3 regions of the Mesorhizobium sp. BR-1-1-10 genome follow, and region 2 is predicted to be linked to each of the others. Evidence: predicted binding sites of a transcription regulator. Region 2 holds the regulator's gene; each other region holds the start of a gene.
The links. Region 2 encodes HrcA, which represses chaperone genes, less so after heat shock. Its sites were predicted from a motif close to GTTAGCACTCNCNNNNNGNGAGTGCTAAC; they were not measured.

Region 1 (10,620 bases), on a different contig from region 2:
TGCAGCGCATTGTCCATCGCAGCGGCCGGCGAAACCATATCCGGCAGCAATATGTCGTTGCGGCGTGCGAAGGTGACCAGCGTCGCGCGCACCGTCTCCGGGTCGATCTCACCGGCGATGCCCGCCTTGCAGGCATTGAGGGCGACGGCATGGGCGCCGTTGCGGCTGGCGGCCGGCCAGTCCTGCAACAGCGCGTAGGCTTCCATCACGCTTTCGATCTTCCTCGGAAAGCCCATTCCGACCAGAATGGTCACCGGTTCTTCAAACTGCCAGCGATTCATGGCTTGTGCCTCCTCTCGATTGTGCGGACCCGCGGCGGGCCGAACACCGGAAGGCGCGGCCCGCCGCGTAAGGTTCATGGGACTGCCCGTAAGGTTCATGGGACTGCCCGTAAGGTTCATGGGATTGAATGTCAGCGCTCAGCCGCCGGCCGAGGCCTCGGACGCCTCCGACACCTGTTGCGCGGCCAGGAACATCAGCGTCGCGGCAACGGTCCGCCGCTTCCAGCCGGCGGCTTCGGCCCTGTCGAGCAGTTCCGCCAGCAGCGGCTTCAACGCACCGCGGCATTCGCTTTCATAGGCCAGGAACTCCTTTGCCTGATGTGTCGGCGCGGGCACGGGCCCAAGGTCGGCAAGCGCATCCATATCTCTCTCCCTTCAACCGATGCCCGCTCCCTGTCGAGGGAGCGGGCGGACTGGTCGGACCTCAGAAGTCCATGCCGGCGCCGGCCGGCATTGCCGGGCTGGCGGCTTCCTTCTTCGGCTTCTCGGCCACCATTGCCTCGGTGGTCACCAGCAGGCCGGCGACCGACGCCGCATCCTGCAGCGCGGTGCGCACCACCTTGGCCGGGTCGATCACGCCCTGGCCATAGAGATCGCCGAACTCGTTGGTCTGAGCGTTCCAGCCCCAGCCGAATTCGCTCTTCTCGCGCAGCTTGCCGACGATGATCGAGCCTTCAGCACCGGCATTTTCCGCGATCTGGCGGACCGGCGTCTCGATGGCGCGGCGCACGATCTCTACACCGGTCTTCTGGTCGGCATTGTCCGTCTGGACAGCATCGAGCGCCTTGGCGGCCCGAAGCAACGCGACGCCGCCGCCGGGCAGCACGCCTTCCTCGACAGCCGCGCGGGTCGCGTGCAAGGCATCGTCGACGCGGTCCTTGCGCTCCTTGACCTCAACCTCGGTCGAGCCGCCGACGCGGATCACCGCGACACCACCGGCAAGCTTGGCCAGCCGCTCCTGCAGCTTCTCGCGGTCATAGTCGGAGGTGGTCTCCTCGATCTGGGCCTTGATCTGCGCGACGCGGCCCTGGATTTCTTCCTTGCGCCCGACGCCGTCGACGATGGTGGTGTTTTCCTTTTCGATCACCACCTTCTTGGCGCGGCCCAGCATCTCCAGCGTCACATTCTCGAGCTTGATGCCGAGATCCTCGGAGATCGCGGTGCCGCCGGTGAGGATCGCGATGTCTTCCAGCATGGCCTTGCGGCGGTCGCCGAAGCCCGGCGCCTTGACGGCCGCGACCTTGAGGCCGCCGCGCAGCTTGTTGACGACCAGCGTCGCCAGCGCCTCGCCCTCGACATCCTCGGCGATGATCAGCAGCGGCTTGCCCGACTGGACCACCGCTTCCAGCACCGGAAGCAGCGCCTGCAGGTTGGCGAGCTTCTTTTCGTGGATCAGCACGTAGGGCTCGTCAAGTTCGACGCGCATCTTGTCCTGGTTGGTGACGAAATAGGGCGAGAGATAGCCACGGTCGAACTGCATGCCTTCGACGACTTCCAACTCGGTCTCGGCGGTCTTGGCTTCCTCCACCGTAATGACGCCTTCATTGCCGACCTTCTCCATCGCTTCGGCGAGGAAGCGGCCGATCTCGGCGTCGCCATTGGCGGAGATGGTGCCGACCTGCGCGATCTCGTCGTTGCGGGTCACCTTGCGGGCGTTGGCCTTCAGCTCGGCGACGACGGCGTCCACCGCCTTGTCGATGCCGCGCTTCAGGTCCATCGGGTTCATGCCCGAGGCAACGGCCTTGGCGCCCTCCTTGACGATGGCCTGGGCCAGCACGGTCGCGGTGGTGGTGCCGTCGCCGGCAAGGTCATTGGTCTTGGAGGCGACTTCGCGCACCATCTGCGCGCCCATGTTCTCGAACTTGTCCTCAAGCTCGATTTCCTTGGCGACGGTGACGCCATCCTTGGTGATGCGCGGCGCACCGAACGACTTGTCGATGACGACGTTGCGGCCCTTGGGACCGAGCGTCACCTTCACCGCATTGGCCAGGATATCGACGCCGCGCAGCATCTTCTCGCGCGCTTCGGTATGGAATTTTACCTCTTTGGCAGCCATTGGATCACTCCTCTATCTCTAGGCAGCATTCGTTGACTGGTGGATTTCTAAGAAGCCGTCAGGCGGCCTTCTTCACTTGCGCGGTCTGTTCGATCACGCCCATCACGTCACTTTCCTTCATGATGAGCAGGTCCTCGCCATTGAGCTTGATCTCGGTGCCGGACCATTTGCCGAAAAGGATACGGTCACCCACCCTGACATCCAGCTCGGTCAGTTTGCCGCTGTCGTCGCGCGCGCCGGGACCGACGGCGATGACTTCGCCTTCCTGCGGTTTTTCCTTGGCGGTATCGGGAATGATGATGCCGCCGGAGGTCTTTTCCTCGGCCTCGATGCGGCGGACCAGGATACGGTCATGCAATGGACGGAACGCCATGTCGTTCTCCTCTTGGGACAAACAGGTTTTCAGCTTCCTCCACACCGGACCGGCAATTCGGGCCGATGCGGAAATGCGGCGACCCTTTGTCAGGCATCGCGCGCGCATATCGAGCTAGTTTTCCCTTTTTTCGGTTTCAAGAGGCCGGCCAGAAAATTTTAGCACTCACGCCGTCGGAGTGCCAACTCACTGTTATAGCGGTCTTATTCGCTCTGCGTCGGGAGCCGCCCCTTGAATTTACGCCTAGATCCGGCAAAATTATCCGAGCCGGTACCATCGCCGGCGCCGGAACCGCTCACCCTCTGAAGGAGTTGTTTACCGACGGCGCACATCGATGGGCCGAGAGACTTTTTCGCCGTTACGGCCACCGCTGCCGCCGAAAGGAGACACGAATGATCGCAAGCGTCAGCAAGGAGTTCCGCCTCCAGATGGAAGGCTATGGCCTGACCACCGCACAAATCCATTACCGTCTGCCTGACCATCGGAGCCTGCTGCAGCTTTATGTCTGGCAGGACTACGACCTGGCGCCGGAGTTCCCCGAACTCAAGGGCTTTCTCTCCTATTGGGAGCGCGAATTGGACGGGCCGCTTCACTCCGTCCACATCGCCCACCACCGGCTCATCACCCCATCGGAATGGCGGGCGGTCGACGGTGTCATCACGGTCCAGTAAGGGCGGCGTCATCGCGCGGTGCTGACCTTACCAGAAGCCGACCAGCGACCTCACCATCGCCTTCGCACCCGCCGTCTGCAAGCAAGCTTCAGATACGATGATTGACCAGCGCCACGCCGAGCCCGGCAAGGATCGAGCCGCAGGTTCCCGGCACCAGCCACCTTGCGCCGCTTGCCGGGGACCGCGCAAGGGCCAGCGAGGCGATGCCGGCCGCCGCCAGGTCCGCCATCGAGAACCAGCGGATCAGCGTTTGTCGATGAGATCGCAATGCCGCCACGGCCGCGTTGGATGCCCTCACAAAGCCAGGCTTCCCTGTTCCGCCCCCTCGGCATTGGGATCTCCGGGCGCCGTTGCCCAGGCGAGTTCGACCAGCGTCACGGTGCGCTTCCCCGTGCCGTCGAGCTGGCAGACGATGAGGCCCTGCTCCTCGATATAGGTGAGCAGCCGCCGGGCGCGGCGCATGGAGTGCGAGCCGTAGGCGCGGGCAATCGCGCCATCGCTCGGGCACGGCCAGCCCTCCTTCGCCGCGCGCGCGATCATCATGAACACGCCTTGCATGTCCTCCGGCAGCAGCGAAGCGCGCACCGAGACGTCGCGCCACACATCGTCCTCGCTGGCTTCGGCCCCCAGCCCGGCACGGGCGCGCGTCAACATGCGCCGGAAGGCGGGCAGGTCAGGCACGACCGAGGCGAGCCCCTCGATGCGGCAGCGCACGACAAACTCCTGGTAGAGCACCCCGATCACGCGGAAGCCCGCGTCAGGTTGTGCAAGAATGGCGCGCAGCACGCGGTCCACCCGCTCGCGCCGCTCCGCCAGATCCTCGGCGCTGACTTGCGGCTCCGCCGGTTCGGGGCGGATTTCCAGCGCAGCCGACTTCGCCGCCATCAACTGGTCGAGCAGGTCCGGCGAGGCCACCCGGCGCGGCGCGCGCATCGTCTCGGGCGGGGCGGCCAGGATGATGGCGCGGGCATCCTCGAGCGCCGCCTCCGGCAGCGGCATCAGCCTAGGCGTGCCGTTGCGCGGGCTGGTGTCGGTCGGGCCGATGCGCAGGCCGAGTGGCCGGCGCGACAGTGCCGGCCCCAGCGCCATGAACTGGCCGCGCTCCAGATCGCGGAACGCCTCCGCCTGCCGCCGCTCCATGCCCAGGAGATCGGCCGCGCGCGCCATGTCGATATCGAGGAAGGTGCGGCCCATCAGGAAATTGGAGGCTTCCGCCGCGACGTTCTTGGCGAGCTTGGCCAGCCGCTGCGTGGCGATGATGCCGGCAAGCCCGCGCTTGCGGCCCCGGCACATCAGGTTGGTCATGGCGCCGAGCGAAAGCTTGCGCGCCTCGTCCGACACCTCGCCGGCCACCGCCGGCGCGAAAAGCTGAGCTTCGTCGACCACCACCAGCATCGGGTACCAGTGGTCGCGCGCGACCTCGAACAGCCCGCCGAGGAAAGCGGCGGCGCGCCGCATCTGGTTCTCGGCATCGAGGCCTTCGAGGTTGAGCACGGTCGAGACACGGTGGATGCGCGCCCGCTCGCCGGCCGCCTGCAAGCCGCGCTCGGTATGCTCCTCGGCATCGATCACCAGATGGCCGTAGCGTTCGCCCAGGGATACGAAGTCGCCTTCCGGATCAATGATGGTCTGCTGCACCCAAGGCGCGCTCTGTTCCAGGAGACGCCGCAAGAGGTGCGACTTGCCGGAGCCCGAATTGCCCTGCACCAGAAGGCGGGTCGCCAGCAACTCCTCGAGATCGAGTTTCGCCGGCGCGCCCGCTGTCGTGTGTCCCATCTCGATCGCAACGGTCATGCCAGACTCATCAACTCCTTCGCGGACGGGCTTAGCAATCCGATCGCGGCCCGTCGAGCGTGGCATGGCCGGCGATTCGCGTTGCGCACAGCCGAGACAATGACGACCGGCCGCAATGGACGGCCGCAATCCGGCGGGCCTGCCGTTTACGGCCCTGACCTGTGGATAGTAACCACCTGTTCACCATGGGCGGGCGTTTCGATTGCGGCGGCCGGCCATCCGCTTAGCCTGGCCTCTGCATCGCCCCCCCAAAGCGATGCACCCCAACGCCCCCAAATGGCGGCCGGCGTTTTCAAGTTTCTCTCCAAACGTATACGCCGGTCGCCACCCCTTTCGACTACAGCCTCGGCGCCTCATGCGGCTCGACCTGTCCTGGGACTGGCGGCAATCGCGGCGCGTCCAGACCCTCGAAGGGATCACGCCAGGCGTCGATCGCTTCAAGCCGCCGATACCAGCGATCGACCAGTCGATAGTCGCCGAGCGGCAGGCCCGCGACATCGTTGAAAGGCAGGAAGGTCGCCATGCGGAAGTCGGCATAAGAAACTTCGTCTCCGACCAGCCATTGCCGGCCCGCAAGCGCGGTTTCCAGGATCGCCGCCGTCGTGTGAAACAGTTTCAGCCCATCCTCGACCAGTTGGTGATCGATCGGCCCGATGTGATAGCGCTGCTTGGTGCCGCGCTCGAAATGCACCATGTCGCAGGCCCGCATGAAATTCTCCTTGCCCCAACTCAGCCAGCGGATCATCTCGGGCTCATCGTCGCCGCTGCGCCAGAAATCGGAACCCATGTCGCGCGACAACCGGCAGGCTATGGCGTCGGCCTCCCACAGGCTTCCGCCGGGCCAGACCAGTATGGGCAGGGAAAGATTGGGATTGAGCGGCCGGAATCGCTCCGCTTGCCCCGGCGCGAACGGCGACGCGAATTCGAAGGTCACCCTCGCCCCGAGATGACGCGCCACCGCGACCCCCAGGCGCGGATTGGGGTTGCGGCTGAAGTACAGTTTTGTTTCCACCCCAGCCGGCATCGGCTCGACTTCGTCACTCATGAATGCCTCTCCTTGTCTCGGCGACCGTCGCCAGATCAAGGACGGATGCGGCTGGTGCAATCCGACAAATCATCCACTCCCCGCGCGCCGGGCGGAACGAGCAGCCTATCGAAACAGGATGGGTTGCGCAAAGTTTGGGTTGACCGTCTCCGACGACGAGGCGACACTTCATCCCACAGCAAGGCAGGAGGAAATACGATGGACGAGCCCGACCGCTGGCGCCATATGTCGAGCGCGCCAAAAGACGGCAGCCGGATCCTCGTGACGGTCCGCCCATCCGAGCAGGGGCCGGCGGAAGTCGACCTCGCCTACTGGTCACGCGCCGATCAGTTCGGTGACGAGGGCTGGCGCGCCTCCGATTCCTCGCCCGGCCGCGTCGTCGAATATGCCGAGCCGGAGCTGAAGTGCTGGATGCCGATGCCCTCGGCCAATCTCAGCCGGGGCGCCTCGATGCCAGCGCCGTGGGAAGGCGACGACGCGCAACAGCTGGACGGCTCGGGGATTTAGCGCGCCGACCGCTTCGTCCTGTCAGAACAGAAACGCCGCCGTCACCGGATCCGGACCGTTACGGCCGTCAGCCGAATCCATGCCGGCGATCGTCTCCAGGTCCTGTGCGTCCAGTTCGAAATCGAAGACATCGAAGTTGGCCGCGATGCGGTCCTGGCGCACCGACTTCGGGATGACGATCAGCCCTTGCTGGAGATGCCAGCGGATCATTGTCTGCGCGGTGGACTTGCCGTGTTTGCGGGCAATGCCTGATATGGTCGGGTCGCTCAGCAACCGGCCGCTGCCCAGCGGACTCCAGCTTTCCGTATGGATGTCGTGCCGGGCGTGAAATTCCCTCAGATCGCGCTGCTGGAAGCGCGGGTGCAGCTCGATCTGGTTGACGACGGGCGTCACGCCCGTCTCGCCGATGATGCGCTCCAGATGATCCCTGTTGAAATTCGAAACGCCGATCGACTTGATGCGGCCGGCCTGCTGCAGCTCGACGAGCGTCTTCCACGCCTCGACATATTTGTCCTGGCTGGGCACCGGCCAATGGATCAGGAACAGGTCGAGCTGCTCGACGCCGAGCTTCTTCATCGTGTCGTCGAAGGCCCGAAGCGCCGCATCGCGCTGGTGCGCGCCGTTGCGCAGCTTCGAGGTGATGAACAGCTCTGCCGCCGGCACGCCGGCGGCGCGGATCGCCTCGCCGACCCCTTCCTCGTTCCGGTAGCCCTCGGCGGTGTCGATCAGCCGGTAACCGGCCTGGATAGCCCAGCCCACCACCTGCGCCGTGATGTCGTGATCGACCTGCCAGACGCCAAGGCCAAGCTGGGGAATGGCGGTGCCGTCGTTCAACGTGATCTGTTCGGGCATGGGAGAATCCTTTTGTGGGGGATGGTCCAGCCTATCTAGGTTTGGCATCGCACAACGGCCAGTCGATTGGGGAAAATTCGCGGACCCTTATTTCGGCCGGCGCACCGCCCTCACCACGCCGGCGTTTCCGCTGCCGCAGAACAGTCGGTCGGCGCCATCGGATTCCAGCCCCGAGACGCCCATGCCGGCAGGCATGTCGAGCTTCTCCAGAACCTTGCCCGTCCGCGGGTCGACGCGGCGCAGATCGCTTTCGTCGCCCTCCCAGGTGGCGTGCCACAATTCCCCGTCGACCCAGGTCACCCCGGTGACGAACCGGTTGGATTCGATGGTGCGCAGGATCGCGCCGGTCTCGGGGTCGATCTGGTGGATCTTGCGCTCCCGGTGCTGGCCGACCCATAGCGTGCCTTCGGCCCAGGTCAGCCCGGAATCGCCGCCATTGCCGGGGGCTGGAATGGTGGAAAGCACCTCGCCCGTGTCGGGATCGATCTTCTGGATGCGGTCCTTGGCGAGTTGGAAGAAATGCCGGCCGTCATAGGCGGTGCCGGCATGTGCCGCGACATCGATCGAGCGCAAGGCCTGCCCACTCTCCGGATCGAAGGCGTTCAGCCTGTCGCCCGAGGCGAACCAGACATTCTTGCCGTCAAAGCTTACCCCGGCCACTGTATTGGCACCGGGAAAGGGCCCGTATTCCCTCAAGATTTCGGCTGCCGAATGTTTCATGTCCTTGTCCCTCGATGGTGGTCGTCGTCACTTTCTAGCCATTGGGAAGCGGCGCGGGGAGTAACAAGGTGGTCGTGAAACCCGCCACCGGCGGCGTCATCCAGCGGCGCGCCCGGCCATGGCCGAAGGATTGTACCTTGCCGGCCTCGGCAAGCGGCTCAAGCGCCCGCTGCACGCTGCGCTGGCCGGTTCCAAGTGCCAGCGCCAGGGCCGAGCTCGACCAGGCCTCGCCGTCGGCCAGCAAGGCAAGCACGGCCGCGTGCCGTTCCTCGATCGGCCGCGCCAGCACCACCACCGCATGGGCCTGGCGCGGCACCAGCGTGAAGCCATGCCTGGTGGCGCTGATGCCGGCCAATGCGCGAAGCTCGGCACGCAGCCGCCCGATCTCGACGCGCAGGCGCGCGCGATGCGATTCATCGGCATGCTTGCCGCCGAAGGCCCGCGCCACGAGTTCCCCCCGCGAAACATCACCGGGCCATGCTTCGGCGAGCGTCCGCGCCAAGGCGAACAGCACAGGCCGGCTCGCCAGCGAAACCGTGGTCCGCCCAATGCGCACGGCGTAGCGGAAAGCATCGACGACCAGCGCCGGCGTTCCCTGCAATGCCTCGACCTCTTCGAGCAGCAGCGGCTGCTCCCTGCCCTGCGCGATCAGCCGCGCCGCGGGTGTCTCCAGTGCCAGCCACGCGCTGTCGACCTCCGCGATGAGGCCGGGAATGCCGGCCTTGCGAGCGGCATGGCGCGCCCACTCCAGCGCCGCGCGCGCCGGCCTGGTCCGCAGGCGCCGCATGGCGATACCGGCGACGGCGAGTTCGTGCGCGGCCCTTGCCGCCGGCGGCAGTGGCGCCGGGTCGAGCCCGGCCAGCACGTGCTCGGCCTCGTCGAGGCGGCCGATCAAGAGCAGGCGCCGCACCTTGAGGTGGCCGGCATGGGCCGCGTTCAACCGGTCGCCATGCTTTTCCAGCGCCGTGCGGGCCGCGTCGAGCGCCTTGGCCGGCCAGCCCAAATCACGCGAAACCAGCGCGATTTCGGCCTCGGCGACGACGCATCTGGCGCGCGCCACGGCCTCTTTCGGGCTGAAGGCACGCGCGGCCCGTCGCAACAAGAGCTTGGCGCGATCGAAGTCGCCGAGCTGCGCCATGGCAATGCCGCGCAGCGCCAGCGCCGGCGCATCCTCGCGCAGGGCAACGCGGTCGAGCGCGCCGAGCGGATCGCCGGCCGCCAGCGCCAGCGCTGCCGCGGTGATCAGCGAGTCCATTCAAATCCCGTCACACTTGTAACTCCCATCTCGGCGCAGCGCCGCCCTAACTTACGTCAGTACCGTCAACCAGCAAGACGTGCCGGCAATGACGGCAGCATGGGAGAACCAGAAAATGCCTGCCTCCACCAACCTCGACCTCGACGCGGCCAATGATACGGCCAAGCGCGCCGCACGCCACCCCTGCTGCGCCGGGCCGGATCTTTCGGATTTCGCCGCGCCTACGGCTCCCCCACACGTCCAGGCAACACCACACCGCAACGACGCCACGACCGGCAAAGGAGAAGACCAATGACCATGACCATGAACACCCCACCGATCGTCTCACAGCAGGATTGGAACGCCGCGCACGAAAAGATGCTGGTGAAGGAGAAGGCGACGATGCGCGCCAGGGACGCGCTGTCGGCCGAACGCCGGCGCATGCCGTGGACGGAAGTGGACAAGGCCTATGTCTTCGAGGGCCCTGACGGCAAGGTGAGCCTGCTCGACCTGTTCGAAGGCCGCCGCCAGCTCATCGTCTACCGCGCCTTCTTCGAGCCCGGCGTCTATGGCTGGCCCGATCATGCCTGCCGCGGCTGCTCGCTCGGCGCCGACCAGGTCGGCCACCTCGCCCATCTCAACGCCCGCGACACCACCCTCGCCTACGCCTCTCGCGCCCCGCAGGAAGACATCGAGCGGCTGAAGACACGGATGGGTTGGGAGATGCCCTGGTATACGATCACCGATAGCTTCGACAAGGACTTCGGCGTCGACGAATGGCACGGCCACAACGTGTTCATCCATGACGGGAACCGCATCTTCCGCACCTATTTCATCAACAACCGCGGCGACGAGGCTTTGGGCACCGTCTGGAGCTATCTCGACATCACGCCGCTCGGCCGCCAGGAGGTGTGGGAAGACTCGCCCGAAGGCTACCCGCAGACGCCACTCTACAGCTGGTGGAACTGGCACGACAATTACGATGCCGGAGCCGACAAGAAATGGGCCGAAGTGTCAGCTGCCGGCGAGGCCGCGTTCCGCGACAAGGGCAACCAGTAAGCTGGCGCAAGTCCGTCCAGCCTGGGTT
Region 2 (10,620 bases):
GGCAAAGCTCGACATCGAGGCAAAGCCGCAGGCCAGCGCCACGTCGCGCACGGCAAGCGTCGAATGCGCCAGCAGGTCGGCGGCGCGTTTCAGCCTGAGCCGTCGATAATAGCCGTTGGGCGAGATGGCGAGTTCGGAGCGGAACGAGCGCTCGAGCTTGTCGGAGGAAACGCCGAGCTTCGCCGTCAGCTCGGCCATGCCGAGCCGCTCCTCCACCGCGTCTTCCATGATGGCGATGGCCGACAGCACCAGTTCGTTCTGGACCCCGGTGCGCAGGCGCAGCGGCATCAGCTTGCGGTCGACGCTCGAGCGCAATTGGCTGTGCACGAACCACTCGGCGACGCCCGCGGCAAGCTCGGCGCCGTAGTCGCGGGTGATGATCTCCAGCATCATGTCGAGGCTGCCGACGCCGCCGGCCGAGGTAAAACGCTTGCGGTCGATGACGTAGAGATCGCGGCGCAGCTCGATGTTGGGGAACGCCTCGGTGAAGGCGGCCTGGCTGGTCCAGTGCAAGGTGCAGGCATGGCCGTCGAGCAGGCCCGCGCGTGCCAGGAAGAACGCCGCATCCGCCACGGCCCCGATATGGGCGCCATTGCGCAGGCTGCGGCGGATCCAGCTCGCGGCGTCCTCGGCGACGAGATGGTCGGCGTCGCCGCCCGAGCAGACCACGATGCGGTCGACCTTGGGCGCTGCCTCGGCGTAAAAGCCTGGCTGGATGACGACGCCGTTCGAGGCCTCGACCGTCCCTTCCGTCGCCCCGACGATGATCCAGCGGTAGCATTCCCGCTTCGCCAGTATGTTGGCGGCGCGCAGCGGCTCGATGACGGAACTGAACGCCATCATCGGAAAGCCGGGGAACACCAGCACCGCGAAGGTGAGCGGGGCGTCCGTGGGTTTGGGTGGTTCGCGCGTGGCCATGGCGTCCGGAGCCGGAAGGATCGGGGGCTACAATTCGGGCAGATGGGCTTCGGGGTCAACGGTGTTCGGCCGAAGGCGAAGGAGCGAATGCAAGCGCTCAGTCCAGATACCGGGACACGCGCGCCTTCAGAAGCGCGATCAGCTCCGGGTCCATGAATTCATAATCGTCGGGGATATCGAGGCAGATCACCTTGGCCGCCTTCAGGCTGGCCTTGAACTGCTTCTGCAGTTTCGTCCGGTGGGTTTTCTCCATGACAAAAATGATGTCCGCCCAGCCGACGAGCTCGTGGGTCAGCGGCGTGTCGGCGTCATGATTGGTGCCAGCCGAGGCGACTTTGATGTCGCGCCGCGTGGAAAACACCTGTTCGGCGGTCGGGCTGCGCAAGCGGTTCTGGCTGCAGACGAAGAGGACGTTTTTCAAGGTTTAGCGCGCCAAATCCGCGACCACGGCGTCGAGCACGATCATTCCGGCCGGCGTGGCGCGCAGGCGGGCGTTGCCGATCGGCGCCACCAGGCCCTCGCCCTGCAGCACCGACAGGCGCGCGCTCGACAGCCCTCGCCCGGAGAAGGCCTCGTAGCGCGAGAGGTCGATGCCTTCGGCGAGCCTGAGCCCCATCAAAAGAAACTCGTCGGCCTCTTCGGAGCGCGTCAGCAGCTCGCCGCCGGTGATGCCATGGCCCTTGGCCTCGACCAGATTGGCCCAGGTTTCCGGCATCCGTTCGGCGATGGTCACCACACGGTGGCCGTTCTCGACGAAGCGGCCATGCGCGCCGGGGCCGACGCCGACATATTCGCCGTAGCGCCAATAGGTCAGATTGTGCCGGCTCTCGGCGCCCGGCCTGGCGTGGTTGGAGATCTCGTAGGCCGGCAGGCCGTGCGCCGACGTGATTTCCTGCGTCAGTGCATAGAGATCGGCGGCGTGGTCGTTGTCGGGAACGACGAATTTTTTCGCCGCGTGGAGCGCATGGAAGGGCGTGCCTTCCTCGATGGTCAGCTGGTAGAGCGACAGGTGGTCGGCGGCATGGCCGATCGCCTGTTCGAGTTCCGCCTGCCAATCCTCCGGCGTCTGCCCAGGCCGCGCATAGATCAGGTCGAAGGACAGGCGCGGAAAGATTTCGCGCGCGAGCCCGATGGCGTGCAAGGCTTCGCTTACATTGTGCAGCCGGCCGAGAAAGCGCAAATCCTTGTCGTTCAGCGCCTGCACGCCGAGCGAGACGCGGTTGACACCGGCGGCGCGGTAACCGCGAAACCGCTCCGCCTCGACCGAGGACGGGTTGGCCTCGAGCGTCACCTCGATGCCGTCAGGCACTGTCCAATTCCTGGCCACGGCGTCCAGAACCCTGGCCACGGTTTCCGGCTTCATCAGCGACGGCGTGCCGCCGCCGAGGAAGATGCTGGTCACTTCGCGTGGCCCGGTGCGCTGGCGCATCGTTGCCAACTCGGCCTCGAAGGCGGCGGCGAAGCGCTCCTGGTCGACCGGCTGGTGGCGGACATGGCTGTTGAAGTCGCAATACGGGCACTTGGCGGCGCAGAACGGCCAATGCACGTAGACGCCGAAGCCGGGACCGCGGTCGAGCGCCATGGTGGTGCCGGGTCCGATCATGCCGAGCCAGGCCTCACCGAACCAAGCCGGGCTTGGGCGAATTTCTGGAAGGCGCGGGCGCGGTGCGACAGCGCCGTCGCCTGGCCGGGTTTCCAGCCGTGCTTTTCCTCCGCGCTCATCTCGCCGAAGGTCTTGTCGAAGCCATTGGGCAAAAACACCGGATCGTAGCCGAAGCCGAGCTCGCCGCGCGGCGGCCAGACCAGCGTGCCCTCGGCCTCGCCGCGATAATATTCGGCCTCGCCGTCGGGAAAGGCGAGGCAGATGACGGCGACAAAGCGGCCCGTGCGCCGTTCGGGCGTGGCCGCGCCGACTTCCTGCATCGCCACTTCGGTGCGCTGCATGGCCATGGCGAAATCGCGCGAACCGTCCGGAGTCTCGGCCCAGTTCGCGGTATAGACGCCGGGCGCGCCGTCGAGCGCGTCGACGCAGAGGCCGGAATCGTCCGACAGTGCCGGCAGGCCGGTCGCCTTTGCGGCGGCAAAGGCCTTGATGTAGGCGTTTTCCTCGAAGGTGGTGCCGGTTTCGTCCGGTTCGGGCAGGCCATACGCCTTGGCTGATTTCGCCTCGAAGCCGAACGGTCCCATCAGCTCGGCGAATTCGCGCAGCTTGCCTTCATTGTGGCTGGCGACGACGATCTTCTTGCCATCAAGCGTATGGAGGTTTGGCGAGTGCATCAAAGGCCCCAGATTCTCGCCTCGGCGAACTCGATCGAATTGCCCGAAGGGTCGCGTATATAGATCGAACGGCCACCTTGCGGCCATTCGAATTCGCTTTCGATGGCGATTTTCTTCGCCAAGAGATGGGTTTTCCAAAGCTCGATTTCAGCGGCGTTTGCGGCAAAGCACAGATGGCCTTCGCCAACCGTGCCGTGCGGCGGCACCTTCAGCCGCGCATCGGACGCCGGCGGAATCTTGGTCGCCTCGGCGTTGAAGATCAGCAGCACGCCCGGGCCACAGCGGAAGAAAAGGTGGCGGCCATCTACCTTGCCAAGCAGGGTGAGGCCGAGGATATCGGTGTAGAAGACCTCTGCTTCAGCGAGGTCGGTGACATAGAGGGCGGATTCAAGAATGGCAGAGGGAGTCACGAGGCACCCCCCTCTGGCCTGCCGGCCATCTCCCCCGCAAGGGGGGAAATTGGCAGCGTGAGCGCCGGCTCATGGTATTCTATGCTGATTGTTGGCGAAGCTCTCGACAACATCCGATCTCCCCCCTTGCGGGGGAGATGCCCGGCAGGGCAGAGGGGGGTGCCCAGGCTCCGCATGAATAAACTAAGCCACCGCCATCTGCTGCAGGCTGACCAACCGGGAAATGCCCTTCTTGGCCAGGCCCATCAAGGCCGCGAACTGCTCTTCGGAGAAGGGCTCGCCCTCGGCGGTGCCCTGGATCTCGACGATGCCGCCCTTGCCGGTCATGACGAAATTGGCGTCGGTGCCGGCCGAGGAATCCTCGATATAATCGAGATCGATGACCGGCTGGCCGTCATGGATGCCGCAGGAAATCGCCGCGACATGATCCTTCAGCACTTTCGAAACGCTGGCCATCTGCCGCGCTTCCATCCAGCGCAGGCAGTCATACAGCGCCACCCAGCCGCCGGTGATCGACGCGGTGCGGGTGCCGCCATCGGCCTGGATGACGTCGCAGTCGACGGTGATCTGCTGTTCGCCCAGCGCCTGCAGGTCGACCACGGCGCGTAGCGAACGGCCGATCAGCCGCTGGATTTCCAGCGTGCGGCCGCCCTGCTTGCCGGCGGAGGCCTCGCGGCGCATGCGCTCGCCGGTCGAGCGCGGCAGCATGCCATATTCGGCCGTCACCCAGCCCTTGCCGGAATTGCGCATCCAGCCAGGCACCTTTTCCTCAAGGCTGGCAGTGCACAGGACATGCGTGTCGCCGAACTTCACCAGGCACGAGCCTTCGGCATGCTTGGAGACGCCGCGCTCGAAGGATATGGCGCGCATTTCGTCGAATTGGCGTTTGGAGGGGCGCATTCGGCCTGCTTTCTTGTCATTTTTTGAATCGTGGCCGGCTTGTAGCCCCACCAAGCCCATGGCGCAAAGGAAAATGGCCGAGCGATCCGACACAGACACCGGGTTGCGCGCGGCCCACCGAAGTCTATATCCTTGAACCGGAGGTTTTTAGCCGAATGACCAAGGCAGTCGATCCCGCCTCGCAGTCGCTGGCTCTTCAGTCGCTCGACATGCGCTCGCGCGACATCTTCCGGCGCATCGTCGATTCCTATCTGCGGGACGGCGAACCCGTGGGCTCGCGCAGCCTGTCGCGCATCCTGCCGTCCTCGCTGTCGCCCGCCACCATCCGCAACGTGATGAGCGACCTCGAGCATCTCGGGCTGATCTACGCGCCGCACATCTCGGCCGGGCGCCTGCCGACCCAGGCTGGCCTGCGTTTCTTCGTCGATGCCTTCATGGAGCTTGGCGACCTCTCCGACGAGGAGCGCCGCACCATCGAGGCGCAGGTGCGGGCCTCCGGCTCCGGCGCGACGCTGGAGCATATGCTGACCGAGGCCAGCCAGATGCTGTCGGGCATGTCGCGCGGCGCCGGCCTGGTGCTGGCGGCCAAGAACGAGGTGGCGCTCAAGCATATCGAATTCATCCAGCTGGAGCCGACCAAGGCGCTTGCCGTGCTGGTATCGCAGAATGGCGATGTCGAAAACCGTGTCGTCGAGCTGCCCGCCGGCATCACCGTCTCGCAACTGCACGAGGCCTCGAATTTCCTCAATGCGCATATCCGTGGCCGCACGCTGGCCGAGGCGCGCACCGAGATCGCCCGCATCAAGGAAGAGACGAGAGCCGCCCTCGACACGCTGTCGCAGGACCTCGTCGAGAAGGGGCTTGCGGTGTGGGCGGGGGCCGAAAGCGGCCTGCCGGCGCGGCTCATCGTGCGCGGCCGCGCCAATCTGCTGGAAAACGTCACCGCCCAGGCCGACATCGAACTCTTGCGCCACCTGTTCGAGGACATGGAGACGCAGGACGGGCTGATCCAATTGCTCGACCTCGCCGAGCAGGGATCGGGCGTGCGCATCTTCATCGGCTCGGAAAACAAGCTGTTCTCGCTGTCGGGCTCGTCGCTGGTGGTGGCGCCCTATCGCGACAAGGACGCCCGCGTCGTCGGCGCGCTCGGCGTCATCGGCCCGACAAGGCTGAACTATGCCCGCATCGTGCCGATGGTGGATTATACGGCACAGCTGATTTCCCGCATGCTGAGGTAAGGAGTCCGAGGAATTATTGCTTTGGTTTCCATGCCGGAATTCGACCGCGAACGACTTTCCTGGCGGGACCGTAAATCCAGACAGGCTGCAAAGGAGAAAAAGAATGGCGCTGGAATCGTTCAAGGCCCAGATCAGTCTGTTGCTCGAGGAGATGGTCAACCAGCCGGAGGACCAGCACGAAATTCAGGAACAGCTGCGCGAAAAACTGCGCGAGATGCGCGCCATGGGCCTGCCATTGCCGGCCGATCTCGTTGAATTGGAAAAACGCCTGGACGACGATTTTTACGCAGCCGGGACATGATCCGAGAGGTTTTGCGCATCGTGCGCAACGGAACCCACGGGCAAACCGATCGTTGCTTTCCTTCATGACGGATTGGAGGAAGTGATGCGGTTAGCCGGACTGGCGATGTCCGCACTGTTTGTCACGACAGCGGCGCTCGCCCAGCAAGCCGACCAGCCTGTGCTCAAAGGCCCGGCCGCCTTCGGCGACTGGCGGGCGGACAGGCCCGGCGTGCGCCGGCTGATCAAGCCGGAAGACCTGCCGAAACCCTATGTCACCAAATCCGCCTCCAACAGCGCCGGCGTGATCGACATGCCGGCGGACGCAAAGCCGCATTTGCCGCCGGGGTTTTCGGCCGAGTTGATCGCCTCGGGGATCGACAATCCGCGCGTGGTGCGCATCGCGCCCAATGGCGACCTGTTCATTGCCGACAGCAAGGCCAACCAGCTCCGCGTCTATCGCCTGGCGAAGGGCAGCGCGAAAGCCGCTGAGAAAAGCATCTTTGCCGGCGGTCTCAACCGGCCCTATGGCATTGCCTTCTATCCCCCGGGCAAGGACCCGCAATGGGTCTACGTCGCCAACAGCGACAGCATCGTGCGTTTTGCCTACGGCAATGGCGACCTGAAGGCCTCGGGCGAGCCGCAAACCATCGTCGCCGACATTCCTTCGACCCACCACTGGACCCGCGACATCGCCTTCTCGCCCGACGGCAAGACACTTTATCTTTCCGTCGGCTCCGGCTCGAATGTCGCCGAGGACATGGGCAAGAGGCCCAGGGGCGGGCTCGACGCCTGGGTCAAGGCTAAGCCGCTCGGCGCCAGTTGGGGTTCCGAGGCGGGCCGGGCCGAGGTCCGGGCCTTCGACCCCGACGGTAAGAACGGTCGCACAGTGGCCACCGGCTTGCGCAACTGTTCGGGCATGACCGTCCAGCCGGCGACCGGCGCGCTATGGTGTGTCGTCAACGAGCGCGACGGGCTCGGCGACAATGTGCCCGCCGAATACGCGACATCGGTCAGGGAAGGCGCCTTCTATGGCTGGCCCTGGTATTATATCGGCGACAATGAGGACCCGCGCCACAGGGGCGAGCGCCCCGATCTCGCCGGCAAGGCTGACAGTCCCGACGTGCTGATTCAGGCGCACTCGGCGCCGCTCAACATCGCCTTCTACGATGGCAAGGATTTGCCCGCCGACGCCGGCTTTCCCCAGGACTATCGAGGCGACGCTTTCGTTGCCCTGCACGGTTCGTGGAACCGCGGCAACAGGACCGGCTACAAGGTGGTCCGGCTCAAGTTCAAGGGCGGCAAGCCAACCGGCGAATACGAGGATTTCATGACCGGCTTCGTCGTTTCGAACGGCGAGGTGTGGGGCCGCCCGGTCGGCGTTGCGGTGGCCGGCGACGGATCCTTGATCGTCTCCGAGGACGGCAACGGCACGATCTGGCGCGTGACTTATGGTGGCGACCGCTCCTGATCCTTGCTTGCGAACCGGGCCATGCCGTCTGGTGCAAGCGAATCCCGCGCTCAGGGGTTCACCTGGAGACCCGCCTCGTGCGACAAGGGGCGCGACCGCCCTTGGACACCAACGCCAATGACCCTCACCGGATTCCTCGCCTATAGCGCCGCTCTTGGTATCGCCGCCGCCATTCCTGGCCCCGGCATCACCGCGTTGGTCGCGCGTGCGCTGGGCTCGGGCTTTCGCTCGTCGCTGGCCATGTCCTTCGGCCTCATGCTGGGCGATCTCACCTACCTGACCGCCGTGGTGCTGGGCCTCGCCTTCGTCGCGCAGGAATTCGGCATGGTTTTCCTGGCCATCAAATGGGCCGGCGTCGCCTACCTGGCTTTTCTCGGCTGGCGCTTCTGGACCGCCGGCATCACACCCGAAACCATCGAAGCCAGGAAGGGAAAGGGCGGCTTGCTGTCGAGCTTCGTCGCCGGCCTCACCGTGACGCTCGGCAACCCCAAGACGATGATCTTCTACCTCGCCATCACGCCGACCATCGTCGACCTGAAGACGATCACGCTTGCCGATTACGGCATTCTCGTCGCGCTGACGGTCGTCGTCCTGTTCGTCGTGCTGGTGCCTTACCTGGCGCTGGCGGCCAAGGCGCGCTGGTTCCTGAAGTCGCCGCGCGCGCTGAAGGTGCTGAACCGCACTGCCGGCGCCTTCATGGTTGGCGCGGCGGCGGCGATCGCCGCTCGTCAGTAGGTCGTTTCGGCCAAACCATTCCCTACTTCGGCTGTTTCGGGAAATGCTTTTCCGAGTGCCAGGCGTTTTCAGCACGCGCCCCACTCGGATATTTTCCAGCCGCAGCCTATCTTGCGCGGTTGAAAGCCCTATTCTGTCGGCTACTGCCAATTGCCTGAAATCCAGGGAGCGAAACCAATGAACAAGCCCGTCACTTCAGCCCGCGTGCCCGGCCGCGGCCGCATCTACGATTCCATCACCGACACGATCGGCGACACGCCCCTGGTACGGCTCGACAAGTTCGCCAAGGAGAAGGGCATCGTCGCCAATCTGGTCGCCAAGCTCGAATTCTTCAATCCGATCGCCTCGGTCAAGGACCGTATCGGCGTAGCGATGATCGAGGCGCTGGAAGCGGCCGGCAAGATTGCCCCCGGCAAGACCACGCTGATCGAACCGACATCCGGCAACACCGGCATCGCGCTCGCCTTCGCCGCCGCCGCCAAGGGCTACAAGCTGATCCTGACCATGCCGGAGACAATGTCGGTCGAGCGCCGCAAGATGCTGGCGCTGCTCGGCGCCGAACTGGTGCTGACCGAAGGCCCGAAAGGCATGAAGGGCGCCATCGCCAAGGCCGACGAACTGGCCGCGACGATCCCCAACGCCATCATTCCGCAGCAGTTCGAAAACCCGGCCAATCCAGAGATCCATCGCAAGACGACGGCGGAGGAAATCTGGAACGACACCCAGGGCGGGATCGACATCTTCATCGCCGGCATCGGCACTGGCGGCACCATCACCGGCGTCGGCCAGGTTTTGAAGAAGCGCCAGCCCGCGCTGCATGTCGTCGCCGTCGAGCCGGATGCTTCGCCGGTCCTGTCGGGCGGCCAGCCCGGCCCGCACAAGATCCAGGGCATCGGCGCCGGCTTCGCGCCAAAAATCCTCGACACCACGGTCTATGACGAGATCGTTAAGGTCTCGAACGAGGATTCGGTCGCCAATGCGCGCCTCATCGCCCGCCTCGAAGGCGTGCCGGTCGGCATCTCCTCGGGCGCGGCCCTGCAGGCGGCCATCGTCGTCGGCTCGCGGCCCGAGAACAAGGGCAAGACCCTGGTCGTGGTCATCCCCGATTTCGCCGAGCGGTATCTGTCGACGATCCTGTTCGAGGGGCTGGGAGCTTAGGCTTCGATACCCAAGAACAGCAGCGCTAACGTAGCTTGTTTAGCGTCCTGAGCCTGGCCCGTTGAAAAACCTGCCGTGGAGTCCTTACCCGACTTGAGTAGCCCCTGCTTCCGGTGCAAATCTCGAGCGCGCCCTGGTTCGGGCCGGGGGGAGGATTTCATGTACAAGCTCTACACGCGTCCGGGCAGCGGCGGCTTTGTCGTCGAGGCGGCGCTGGCGCTGATCGATGCGCCTTTCCAGCAGATCGACGTGCTGAAGAGCGAGGCGCCCGATCCGGCCTTCCTCGCCATCAGCCCGTTGAACCAGGTGCCGGTGCTGACCTTGCCGGACGGACGCTCGGTCACCGAATCGGCGGCGATCTGCATCCTGCTCGCCGAGCGCCACCCGCAAGCCGGCCTGGCGCCGACCGCCGATGAACCGGCGCGCGCGGAGTTCCTGCGCTGGATGGCGTTCATGTCCTCGGTGCTCTACCCGGCGATGCTGCGGCTCTACTACGCCCATCGCTACACGACGGATGCCGAGGGCACGAAGGCGGTGAAACAGGCGGCGGTCGCCGAGATGGACCGCGGGTTTGCCGTCGTCGATGCAGCCTTGCGCAACCGCGACTGGCTCGCCGGCGATCAGATGTCGCTGGCCGACATCTATCTCGTCATGCTGGTGGCTTGGCATCCCGACATCGACATGGCGCGGGCGGCCTGGCCCGGTATCGAACGCCTGTGGGCGCGGTTGCGCGAGCATCCGCTCATGAAGACGCTCAACACGTCGCACGAAATGTGGCCGGCCTGAGCGGACACTTCACTGTATGAGCGCGGCGCGTCTTGCCTGCAGGAAGCGGCGCACCGCCGGATCGCGCTCGAGGCCGATCGCCCGATCATAGGCTTCGAGCGCCTGCGGTGCCTGGCCGAGCCTGGCCAGCAGGCCGGCCCGCGCGGCCCAGTAGGGCTGGTAGTCATTGAGCCGCTTGTCGTCTCCCAGCACGTAAAGAGCCGCCAACCCCGCCACCGCGCCCTCGGTCTCGGCGATCGCCACCGCGCGGTTGATCGCCACGACCGGTGATCCCGCGATCGAAAACAGCGCTTCGTAGAGCGCGCGGATCGCCGCCCAGTCGGTGCGGCCGCTCAGCCGTCGCGCCACATGCGCCGACTGGACCGCCGCCTCGAGCTGATAGCGGCCGATCGTGCCCATGGCGGCGGCACGGCAGAGCAGGGCTTCGGCCTCGTCGACCAGGGCGTGA
Region 3 (10,620 bases), on a different contig from region 2:
CCTATCTGCTCTACATGGCTTGGAACACACTGAAGGAAAAAGGCGGCCTGAGCGTCGAGGACAATGTCGCGCCGCGCTCGGCCGGCAAGGTGATCGCCACCGGCATCCTCGTCAACGTGCTCAATCCGAAACTGTCGATCTTCTTCTTCGCCTTCCTGCCGCAATTCGTCAGCACCACCGAACCCAACGCACTGTCGAAGATGCTGGAGCTCAGCTCGGTCTTCATGTTTTTGACCTTCGTGGTTTTTGTCGGCTACGGCATCTTCGCGGCGTCGATCCGCAGCCATGTCGTGTCGCGGCCAATGGTGCTGACCTGGATGCGCCGGACTTTTGCCGGCGCCTTCGTCATGCTCGGCGCCAAGCTGGCGCTGGCGGATAGGTGATCGAGGCGCTTAGTCTAGCCCTTGACATAACCCATCGCCTCGACGATCCGCCCGTCCGCGACGCGCATCAGGTTGACGCCGCGCAGCGAATTGCCGTCGGCCATCCAATAGCGCCAGCGGATCGTGGCGCGGTCGCCGGCCACGAAAGTCTCTTCGAGGTCGAAGCGCGTCCCGGGTGCCGTAGCGATCGCCGACCACAGCTCGACGCAGGCCGCCTTGCCGGCGCGGCGCGCGCCGTCCGGCGCCGGCGTGGTGTTCTCGATCACGCAGTCCTGCGCCACCAGATCGTCGAGAGCCGAGGGATCGTGACGCTGGAACACATCGTTGTAGCGCCGCATGATTTCAGCCGTTTCGCCGGAGCGGTTGGCCGTGTTGATGTCGATGATCAATTCCTGGGTCAAGCGATTTCTCCTTCCGTTCAGTGACCTATGAGGTTCGCTTTCAGCGTGATCATGGCGACGCCGGCCAGCGCCCGCGAGACGAGGCATCCCGCCTTGGCCGACTGCGCCAGCCGCTCGAAGTCGGCGGCGGGGAGCCTGGGGACGTTCGCCTCCGTCTCCAATTCAATGCGGGTAATCGTCGGCCCGGCCGCGGTGGCGCCCAGATGCACCTTGGCGGTCGTGTGGATGTCGCTTGCGACATGACCTTCACTGCCGAGGACGGCGGTGAGCGCCATCGAGAAGCAGCCGGCATGGGCGGCCGCGATCAGTTCCTCCGGATTGGTGCCGGGGCCGTTTTCGAAGCGGGACGGGAACGAGTAGGCGCCCTCGAACACGCCGCTGCCCAGCCTGAGCCGTCCGGAACCTTCCTTGAGCGGGCCGTGCCATTCGGCCGATGCTTCGCGAATTTTGCTGTCTCTCCTCTGCTTGATGAAATGAAGGCTCCGCGACCGCTTCCTCATGCATCACGAGCCAGGCCGCCGTTTTGCCCTTTCCGCCGATACTTATCCATCTCTGCCTCCGAAATATGTAGACCGATTTACATATTATGTAGACCGATTGTCATATTTCGGGCAAGCCTTATAGTGCGCACTCCTGACAGAGGTTGACATGGCGACGGACACACGCACGCGGATGATCGAGGCGACGGCACTGCTATTGCGGCGGCGCGGCTATCACGGCACGTCGCTCAACGACATTTTGAGCGCCAGCGGCGCACCCCGCGGCTCGCTCTATTTCCACTTCCCAGGCGGCAAGGACCAACTGGTGGTCGAGGTGACGCGCGCCAGCGTCGCCGAGGTAACCGAGCGTCTGGGCGAGGCTTTGGCCGCCGAACGCGACCCTGCCGTCGCCGTCCATCACATCTATCAGTCGGTGGGACGCATGCTGGAAGACAATGAGTTCTCACTCGGCTGCCCGGTCGCGCCGGTCGTGCTGGACTCGCCAGGCGATGTGCCCGACCTTGTCGAACTGTGCCGCTCGGCCTTCGAACAGTGGATCGGCTTGCTGCGTGAGGCTTTCGTCAGGGCAGGAGTGCCCGAGCGTCGCGCGCAGGCGCTGGCGTTGCTGGCCGAGTCTTCGCTGGAGGGCTTGATGGTGATTGCCCGCGCCACCCGCGACCGCTCATCGCTCAACGCAGTGGCCGATGAGGTGGCCATCCTTATCGAGCAGGCCGTGCTCGCCGGCAAGGTGGCACAGCGGGCGGAGACTACCGCTGTCTGACCGCTAGTCCCAACTGACTGCGGTGGAGCACCAGCCTCAAGAGGAAAAGAAAAGGGCGACCTCGAGGGCCGCCCTTCGGTAGCTGAATGCAGATGGAAGCGTGGATTAGAAGTCCATGCCGCCACTCAAGCCCGCTTGCGGGCTTGAGCAACTTGGATTCATGGGCGTGCTTTATGGACTTCTTAGAAGTCCATGCCGCCCATGCCGCCCATGCCGCCGCCGCCCATGCCGCCAGGCATGCCGCCGCCAGCCGAATCCTTCTTCGGAGCTTCGGCGATCATGGCTTCGGTGGTGACGAGCAGGCCGGCGACCGAGGCCGCGTCCTGGAGGGCCGTGCGCACGACCTTGACCGGATCGACGATACCCATGACGATCATGTCGCCATATTCGCCGGTCTGGGCGTTGTAGCCGAAGGTCGCGCCCTTGTTCTCAAGGATCTTGCCGGCAACGATCGAGGCTTCCGCACCAGCGTTGGCCGCGATCTGGCGGGCCGGAGCCTGCAGCGCACGACGAACGATGTTGATGCCGGCGGCCTGGTCGGCGTTGACGCCTGTCACCTTGATGTTGGCCGAAGCGCGCAGCAGGGCAACGCCACCGCCAGCAACGATGCCTTCTTCCACGGCCGCGCGGGTCGCGTTGAGGGCGTCATCGACGCGGTCCTTCTTTTCCTTGACTTCGACTTCCGTCGCACCGCCGACGCGGATCACCGCAACGCCGCCGGCGAGCTTCGCCAGACGTTCCTGCAGCTTCTCCTTGTCGTAGTCCGAGGTGGTCTCCTCGATCTGCTGCTTGATCTGTGCGACGCGGCCCTGGATCTCGGCTTTCTTACCGGCGCCGTCGACGATCGTGGTGTTCTCCTTGGAGATCGACACCTTCTTGGCGCGGCCGAGCATGTTGAGGCCGACATTCTCGAGCTTGATGCCGAGGTCTTCCGAAATGACCTGGCCACCGGTCAGGATGGCGATGTCTTCCAGCATGGCCTTGCGGCGATCACCGAAGCCCGGCGCCTTGACGGCGGCGATCTTCAGGCCACCACGCAGCTTGTTGACGACCAGCGTGGCGAGCGCCTCGCCTTCGACGTCTTCCGAGATGATGAGCAACGGCTTCGAGGTCTGCACGACGGCTTCGAGGACCGGCAGCATCGCCTGCAGGTTGGAGAGCTTCTTCTCGTGCAGGAGGATGTAGACGTCCTCCAGCTCGGCAACCATCTTGTCGGCGTTGGTCACGAAATAGGGCGAGAGATAGCCGCGGTCGAACTGCATGCCTTCGACGACTTCGAGTTCGGTCTCGGCGGTCTTGGCTTCCTCAACCGTGATGACGCCTTCGTTGCCGACCTTCTGCATCGCTTCCGCGATCATCTTGCCGACCGACTCGTCGCCATTGGCCGAGATCGTGCCGACCTGGGCAACTTCCTCGGAGGTCTTGATCTTCTTGGCGGCCTTGCCGAGAGCAGCGACCACTTCGGTGACGGCCAGATCGATGCCGCGCTTCAGGTCCATCGGGTTCATGCCGGCCGCAACCGACTTGTGGCCTTCCTGGACGATCGACTGCGCCAAAACGGTCGCGGTCGTGGTGCCGTCGCCGGCGATGTCGTTGGTCTTCGAAGCAACTTCGCGGACCATCTGCGCGCCCATGTTCTCGAACTTATCTTCAAGCTCGATTTCCTTGGCGACGGTGACGCCGTCCTTGGTGATGCGCGGGGCGCCGAACGACTTGTCGATGACGACGTTGCGGCCCTTGGGACCGAGCGTGACCTTCACCGCGTCGGCGAGGATGTTGACGCCGCGCAGCATGCGCTCACGGGCATCGCGAGAGAATTTTACGTCTTTGGCAGCCATGTTTTAGCTCCTGGCAGGGGCTCGGATAGAGCCCGAAAAATTCAAGTTGAGGGTGAGGCCGATAATCAGCCGATGATGCCCATGATGTCGGATTCCTTCATGATCAGAAGGTCTTCACCATTGAGCTTGACTTCGGTGCCCGACCACTTGCCGAACAGGATGCGGTCGCCGGCCTTGACGTCCAGCGGGACCAGCTTGCCAGCTTCGTCACGAGCGCCGGAGCCGACGGCGATGATCTCGCCTTCCTGCGGCTTTTCCTTCGCCGTATCCGGGATGATGATCCCGCCGGCGGTCTTGGATTCGGATTCGACCCGGCGAACGACCACGCGGTCATGAAGCGGGCGGAACTTCGACTTTGCCATTTTTTCTTCCTCGATGAGAACGGTGAGAAACAGTTCCTCCGTCCGGCGGCGCCGGACACATAGTTAGCACTCACCAAGGGCGAGTGCTAACGTGGCGCTGAAATAGGCCGCCGACCTGCCAGAGTCAAGGCGCGCGGAGCGCCTCTTCGTACGATGGCGATGAACTTATCGAAGCTTGGCCGAACCGAGCACCAGGAGCGGGCAACGTTCCGCCAGGGGATAGCTGCCGCTTGGCACGACGCGCACCTGGTCGAACCAATCTCGCGCCTCATCCTCCAGCATGGCCAGCGTCGCGAAGCTGTACCTCGTTTCGGAGCCCGCATAGACGTCGATCGTGTTGATGGATGCCATGCTCCATCCGGTGCGCGCGGCAAGGGCCTCCCGATCCGGAAACAGCTTGTCGAATGCCGCGCGGATCGCTTGAACATCGACGCTGCTGTCGCAGTCGCCAGTCGTGCACGCCATGGCGATCCGCCATTTGAGCGCGTGGAAATTCTCGATTCCGCCGGCCAGGACCAGAGCTTCGATGCCGCGCAGGTCATCCGCGGTTTCCGGCCGAGCGAACACGCGGATCGCCGCACGCCGGCCAGGCTTTAGCACCCTTGCGATTTCACCGAACAGCGAACCGCGCGCGGCCTTGGTATCGACCGCCGACAGGCAGCCGTCGCCGATGACCGCGTCGAAACATTCCCGCTCGACCGGGAGGTCAAGCCAGTTGCCGGCCATCGCCCTTCGCGAGGTGTTGTCGCCGGCCCATACGCCGGAAATCATGGCAGCCGATTGATCGATCGCCAACATCGATCTGCCTAGAACCGCCAATTCAGGTGTCACCCCAAGCAGAAGGACATCGGCATTTCCGAGATCGAGTTCGCGCTCGACTATGCCGACGGTTTCCGGCGTCGGCCGGAGCGGGGCGTCCAGGAGCTTCCAGTGCCGATGATAACTGTCCCAATGATTCGTCATGCAGACCCGTTGGAGCCCAGGAAAGTCTGGCATTGATTGATTAGAGCCGCTTAATGGAAGTGGGGATGGAAGCCAAGGGGTTAGCTGGTGGCGCGCATCATTGTCATAACGCATGAGCATGACCGGTTCCTGGGTCGCCGCGGCCTTCTGCTGCGCCGGAATAGCCGTTACATGCTTTTCGATATTCTCGAGGACCTGAAGAGGCGGGGCCATTCGGTCCGGATTCAGCCTGGCCTCTCCGGACAATTCAGCGCCGATGTCGCGGTTCTGCACGTCGATGCGACAATGACGCCGGCGGATTATCTCGAACATGCGCGGCGTTTTCCCTTATGCCTCAATGTCGGGGCCGCCGACATATCGAAACGGCGGGTAAGCGGAGCGCTTCTGGCCGAGGGCGACGGCTGGCTGGGCCCGGTCATCGTCAAAAGCAATCTCAACAACCAGGGCATTCCGGAGACACGGCTCAATCGGCGGTCGAGGCGTGCCGGCCAACCGGCTCCCTTTGCGCACGTGCCAGCCATGCCGTCCTACGAGGTCTACCAATCCCGGGACGACGTTCCCGATGGCGTCCTCGATCGTGATGATCTGGTCGTGGAAAAGTTCATCCCGGAAAAAGAACCTGACGGCTTTGCGGTGCGCTTCTGGGTGTTTTGCGGAGAGCGCGAGCGCTGCACCCGCTACGTCTCGCCAAACAGCCTGGTCAAGGCATCGGAAACGATCCGGCGCGAGCCCGCCGCTGTTCCCGACGAACTGCGCGAACGGCGGCGTGAACTCGGCTTCGACTATGGGAAATTCGATTTCGTCATGCATGAGGGCAGGGCTGTTCTCCTCGATGCCAACAAGACGCCCGGCCGCCCGCAGAACCTGGTGAAGATGTTCGCGGCCGGCGCTTCCGACCTGGCCGATGGTTTCGAAGGCCTCATCCGCCGGGCGAGATAGGCCCCCGGTTGCCGGTCGCTAAAGAAACAGCCGCAACTGGGTGTGGATGATCGATCGGTAATCCTCGATGGTCCGGCGGCTTTCCACTTCGCCTTGCGCAAGCGCCAGGCGCACAACGCCGCCGGCGAGCTGGAAGATCAGCAGAACCATGCGTTCGAACTGCTCGTGCTTTTCCGGCTCGAGCAAGGCGATGACGTGGTCGCAGAACATCTTGGCTTGATGCCGGGTTTCGGCGATGTCGAGATTCTTCAGCGCCTTGTCGGCCTGGATGGCGTTCTGCAGATCCTGGATGGCCGGATCGCCGGCGACCCGGCTGAGGTAGTCGTCAAGCAGCCGATCGGACGCGGCGATGACGTCCTTGGCTTCGCGGACATCGGCGACGATCGCCGCCAACCTGGCACGGCTGACCTCCGAGAACCGCTCATAGAGCATCGCCAGGATCGCCGACTTGTTGGGGAAGTAGTGGTAGACGGTGGCGATCGGCCCGCCCGCCAGCATGCCGACCTCCTTCATGGTGACGGCGTCGATGCCTTTCTCGCCGATCAGCCGCATGGTGGTCGACAGGATGGCGTCGATGCGCTCGCGGCTGCGCTCCTGCTTGGGCCTGCGCCTGGGCTCGGTGATCGTTCGACTGGCTTGCGTCATGCACCGATCTTTCGCACGAGTTCCCAAATTCCGGTTGACAAGAAATATGATCAAGTATCAGTTTCTGGAATGCTGACAGACTGTCAGCTTTTTTGCCGTGCGGCAAGGACGTTGGGAGGCGCCTATGGCTTCGACAAGCGCTGATCTTCAGGGCGAAGGCGACTGGCTGGTCGGCAATCCCAGCGGCGGGCAGCTCGCCTCGGCCCTGTGGATCGGGTCGGTCGGCCTGCTCATTCTCGGTCTGCAGCCCGTCCTGCTCGGCGCCCTCTATACCGAGGGCCATGTCAGCGGCGACGAACTGGCGCTGGTCGCCACCGCCGAGATGATCGCCATCGCGATTGGTTCGGCGATCGTCGCGATGCTGCTTTCCGCCCACAACATGCGCTGGAAAAGTGCCGTCCTCCTGCTGCTCTTGGCGCTGGCCAATGTGTGGACCGCCTATGCCGCCGGCGCCCACACGCTGATGGCGGCCCGCGCGCTGGCCGGCCTTGCCGAAGGCGGCCTTGTCGCGGTCGCCACCGAACTGATTGCCCGTTCGCGGCGCGCCGAACGCATCGGCGGCTATTTCGTCACCATGCAGACCCTGGCGCAATGCGCTCTTGCCCTGGTGCTGGCGCTCTATGTCATTCCAGCCGCCGGGTCGGCTGGCGGCTTCCTCGTTCTTGCCGTCGTCTGCGTCGCGTCGCTGGTGGTCGCCTTTGCTGTCCCTGCCGATTATGCCGATCTGCCGAAGGACGAAAACCTCGCCAATGTGCTGACGGTTCCCTCGATCACCGCGCTGTTGTCGGTCTTCTGCTACTTCATGTTCTTCGGCGCCGTATGGGCCTTTCTGGAGCCGCTTGGCGCCCAATTCGGCATCGATGGCCGCACCGTCGGGCTGATCGTCTCGGCCAGCCTCGCGGCGCAGGTGCTGGGCGCGATGACGGCGACCGTGTTCGAGGCGCGCATCGACTATCGGCTTGCCATCACGGCGATCGGCCTCGTCGCGCTTGTCGCCTCGCTCGTGCTTGCCAGCGGGCCCGGCCTCACGATGTTCTGGGTCGTCGCCCTGATCATGGGTTTTATCCTGCTGTTCATCGTGCCCTACCAGATCCGGCTGGCGATCACCGCCGACGAGACCCGCACCGCCGTGCTGCTGGTGCCGGCCGCCCAGCTTTTCGGCCTGGCGATCGGACCGGTCGCGGCGTCGCTGCTCATCGACGGCAAGGAGTTTCGCCCGGTTCCCGAGTTCGCCGCCGCAAGTGCTGTCGCCAGCGTGGCGTTGCTCGGCCTGTTTGTCCTGGCGGCGCGGCGTCGCCGCGCGATTGCGTGAGCCCCATGTCGAACAGCTGGAGCAACTGGTCCGGCTTTGTCACCGCCGAGCCGCGGCTGCTTGCCAGTCCGGCAGATGCCGGCGAACTCGGCGATCTCATTCGCACCGCACCCGGCCCGGTCCGCGTCGTCGGCGCCGGTCACTCCTTCACGCCATTGGTGAAGTCCCAAGGCACCATCCTGTCGCTGGAGAAGCTGGAAGGGCTGGTTGCGCATGACGCGAAAAGACATCAGGCGCGTGTGCGGGCAGGGACGCGGCTTGGTCCGCTCATGCACATGCTGCAAGGCATCGGCCAGGGCCTGCCCAATATGGGCGACATCGACCGCCAGGCGATAGGCGGCGCGCTGGGCACGGCCACCCATGGCTCGGGGCCCACGCTGGGCGCCTATCACACACAGCTGGAAACGGTGCAGATCGTCGACGGGCTTGGCAAGGTCCGCGACTTCAAGCGGGAAGGGGATCAGGAAACGATCCATGCGATCGGCGTTGCGCTTGGCGCCTTCGGTGTGCTCAGCGAAGTGACGTTGAACAACATCGCGACCTACCGGCTGCGGCGCCGCAAATGGGTGCTGCCGATAGCCGACATGCTGCGCGATTTCGAAACGATGATGAGCGAGCACCGGTCGGCCGAATTCTACTACATCCCATTTTCAGGCTACGCGCAGTTCATCGCCAGCGACTTCAGCACCGAGGCGACCACCCCGCGCCCGACCGACGATGACGAGGGCTCGCTGCGCACGCTGCGCCGCCTGCGCACCGGGCTTGCCTGGCTGCCGTCGCTGCGCCGCAGGCTGATCCTGGGCGCGGTCGCCAAGGTGCCGGCCGAGGATTACGTGCAGGACTGGCTCAACGTCTATGCCAGCGACCGGCAGACCAGGTTCAACGAAATGGAATATCACCTTCCGTTCGAGGAGGGGCCGAAGGCGCTGGCCGAGATCATCGAACTGACCGAGAAGCATTTTCCGGAAGTCTATTTCCCGATGGAAGTGCGGTCGGTGGCATCGGATGAATTCTGGCTCTCCCCTTTCCACAAAAGGCTCACCTGTTCCATCGCCATCCACCATGACGCGGCGAACGATCCGTTGCCGTTCATGCGCGCGGCCGAGCCGATCTTCCGCGGATATGGCGGCAGGCCGCACTGGGGCAAGATGCACAGCCTGAAAGCGGCCGACCTGAAAAAGCTCTATCCGCGCTGGGACGATGCGATGGCGGTGCGCCGCGACATCGATCCGCAAAACCGCTTCGTCTCACCCTATATGGCCGACCTGTTCGGCATCGAACCCAGTTCTTTCGGCATCCAGCCATGAAGGCGTATTTCGCCACGCTTTCGGATGCGCTGAGAGAGGCGGACATTTTCCAACCCTGCCTGCTGCTCGACCTCGATCGGCTGGATGGCAACATTGCCCTGGTGAAGAAGCGGCTTGACCCCAGTCTTGCCGTCCGTTTGGTCGACAAGTCGCTCGCTTGCCTCCCGCTGCTCTCCCATATCGGCAAGGCGCTTGGAACCCACCGCCTCATGACCTTCCATCCGCCGATCACCGAGGCGGTGCTTAAGGCGTTCCCGGATGCGGATCTGCTGTACGGCAAACCGATGCCGGTTGGCGCGGCCAGGGCGGTGCTTTGCAGAGGCGACGTGGCTTGGTCGCGGGTCTGCTGGCTGATCGATACACAGGAGAGACTGGCGGAATATGGCGCGCTCGCCGACGAACTCGGCGCCGAATTGCGCATCGCTTTCGAAATCGATGTCGGACTGCATCGCGGCGGCTTTGCCGAACCGGCGGCCCTGTCGCGGGCGCTGAATGCGCTGCCTACCCACAAAGGGCTGCGCTGCGAAGGCGTCATGGCCTATGAGGCGCATGCGCCGCACATACCCGGCCTGTTTGGTGGACCGGCCAAGGCGTTGGCGCAAGCCTCCGAACAGGCCGCCGCTTTCGTCGCGCGCCTCGGCGCCGACCAGCGCCATATCCTGAACATTGGCGGCAGCAAGACCGCGCTGCTTCATCATGGCGGCATTGCCAATGAAGTTTCGATGGGCTCGGCCTTCGTGCTGCCCGTCGATTTCGACACGCCCGGCCTTGATGGCTTCCAGCCGGCGGCCTTCATCGCGACGCCAATCCTGAAAGTGGTCGAGCCGATGCTGCCTGGCCCGCCGGCGGTCTCGCGCCTGCTGCAGGCGCTGGGCCGGTTTCCGCGCAAGGGCTGCTATCTCTATGGCGGCAAGTGGATGGCCGAACCGGTGTTTCCCGACTGCATGACGACAAACGGCCTGCTTGGCCTGTCTTCCAACCAGCAATTCATGGGTCTGCCCGCCCAGGCCGTCGTCAGTCCCGGTGACTATGCGTTCCTGCGGCCGACGCAGAGCGAGGCCGTGCTGCAGCAGTTCGGACCGATCCCGGTGCTTTCCGGTGGCAGGATCGTCGACCGCTGGCCGGTGTTGCCGATGATGTAAGCATCTCGGGCGCCTTCCCTAATAGTTGACTCTGTCAAGTAAATGATCGATCCTGTGCCGACAGGAGA

Region 1: LB555_RS23195 (co-chaperone GroES) is a predicted target of HrcA. The motif match lies at 2,868-2,896, and genes of this name have one in related genera.
Region 3: groES (co-chaperone GroES) is a predicted target of HrcA. The motif match lies at 4,307-4,335, and genes of this name have one in related genera.

What each region holds. Positions count from the first base shown of each region.
Region 1 is NZ_JAIUIL010000011.1:134,259-144,878, reverse strand. Features, by position in the region: gene LB555_RS23210 (DUF982 domain-containing protein) at 1-281, opposite strand, end outside; gene LB555_RS23205 (hypothetical protein) at 420-644, opposite strand; gene groL (chaperonin GroEL) at 706-2,337, opposite strand; gene LB555_RS23195 (co-chaperone GroES) at 2,396-2,710, opposite strand; gene LB555_RS23190 (usg protein) at 3,103-3,381, shown strand; gene LB555_RS23185 (hypothetical protein) at 3,470-3,679, opposite strand; gene LB555_RS23180 (ATP-binding protein) at 3,676-5,175, opposite strand; gene LB555_RS23175 (glutathione S-transferase family protein) at 5,513-6,220, opposite strand; gene LB555_RS23170 (hypothetical protein) at 6,419-6,727, shown strand; gene LB555_RS23165 (aldo/keto reductase) at 6,749-7,579, opposite strand; gene LB555_RS23160 (DUF5074 domain-containing protein) at 7,667-8,299, opposite strand; gene LB555_RS23155 (hypothetical protein) at 8,334-9,554, opposite strand; gene LB555_RS23150 (hypothetical protein) at 9,670-9,849, shown strand; gene LB555_RS23145 (DUF899 domain-containing protein) at 9,846-10,592, shown strand.
Region 2 is NZ_JAIUIL010000004.1:108,866-119,485, reverse strand. Features, by position in the region: gene LB555_RS09405 (GlxA family transcriptional regulator) at 1-918, opposite strand, end outside; gene LB555_RS09400 (low molecular weight protein tyrosine phosphatase family protein) at 1,016-1,339, opposite strand; gene hemW (radical SAM family heme chaperone HemW) at 1,343-2,521, opposite strand; gene rdgB (RdgB/HAM1 family non-canonical purine NTP pyrophosphatase) at 2,518-3,195, opposite strand; gene LB555_RS09385 (VOC family protein) at 3,195-3,605, opposite strand; gene rph (ribonuclease PH) at 3,789-4,505, opposite strand; gene hrcA (heat-inducible transcriptional repressor HrcA) at 4,661-5,743, shown strand; gene LB555_RS09370 (hypothetical protein) at 5,847-6,044, shown strand; gene LB555_RS09365 (PQQ-dependent sugar dehydrogenase) at 6,150-7,493, shown strand; gene LB555_RS09360 (LysE family translocator) at 7,611-8,228, shown strand; gene cysK (cysteine synthase A) at 8,406-9,386, shown strand; gene LB555_RS09350 (glutathione S-transferase family protein) at 9,546-10,172, shown strand; gene LB555_RS09345 (RNA polymerase sigma factor) at 10,182-10,620, opposite strand, start outside.
Region 3 is NZ_JAIUIL010000002.1:435,145-445,764, reverse strand. Features, by position in the region: gene LB555_RS05140 (LysE family translocator) at 1-383, shown strand, start outside; gene LB555_RS05135 (nuclear transport factor 2 family protein) at 398-784, opposite strand; gene LB555_RS05130 (OsmC family protein) at 802-1,284, opposite strand; gene LB555_RS05125 (TetR/AcrR family transcriptional regulator) at 1,433-2,044, shown strand; gene groL (chaperonin GroEL) at 2,227-3,882, opposite strand; gene groES (co-chaperone GroES) at 3,948-4,244, opposite strand; gene LB555_RS05110 (class I SAM-dependent methyltransferase) at 4,410-5,519, opposite strand; gene LB555_RS05105 (hypothetical protein) at 5,493-6,146, shown strand; gene LB555_RS05100 (TetR family transcriptional regulator) at 6,165-6,791, opposite strand; gene LB555_RS05095 (MFS transporter) at 6,916-8,103, shown strand; gene LB555_RS05090 (D-arabinono-1,4-lactone oxidase) at 8,109-9,410, shown strand; gene LB555_RS05085 (alanine racemase) at 9,407-10,552, shown strand.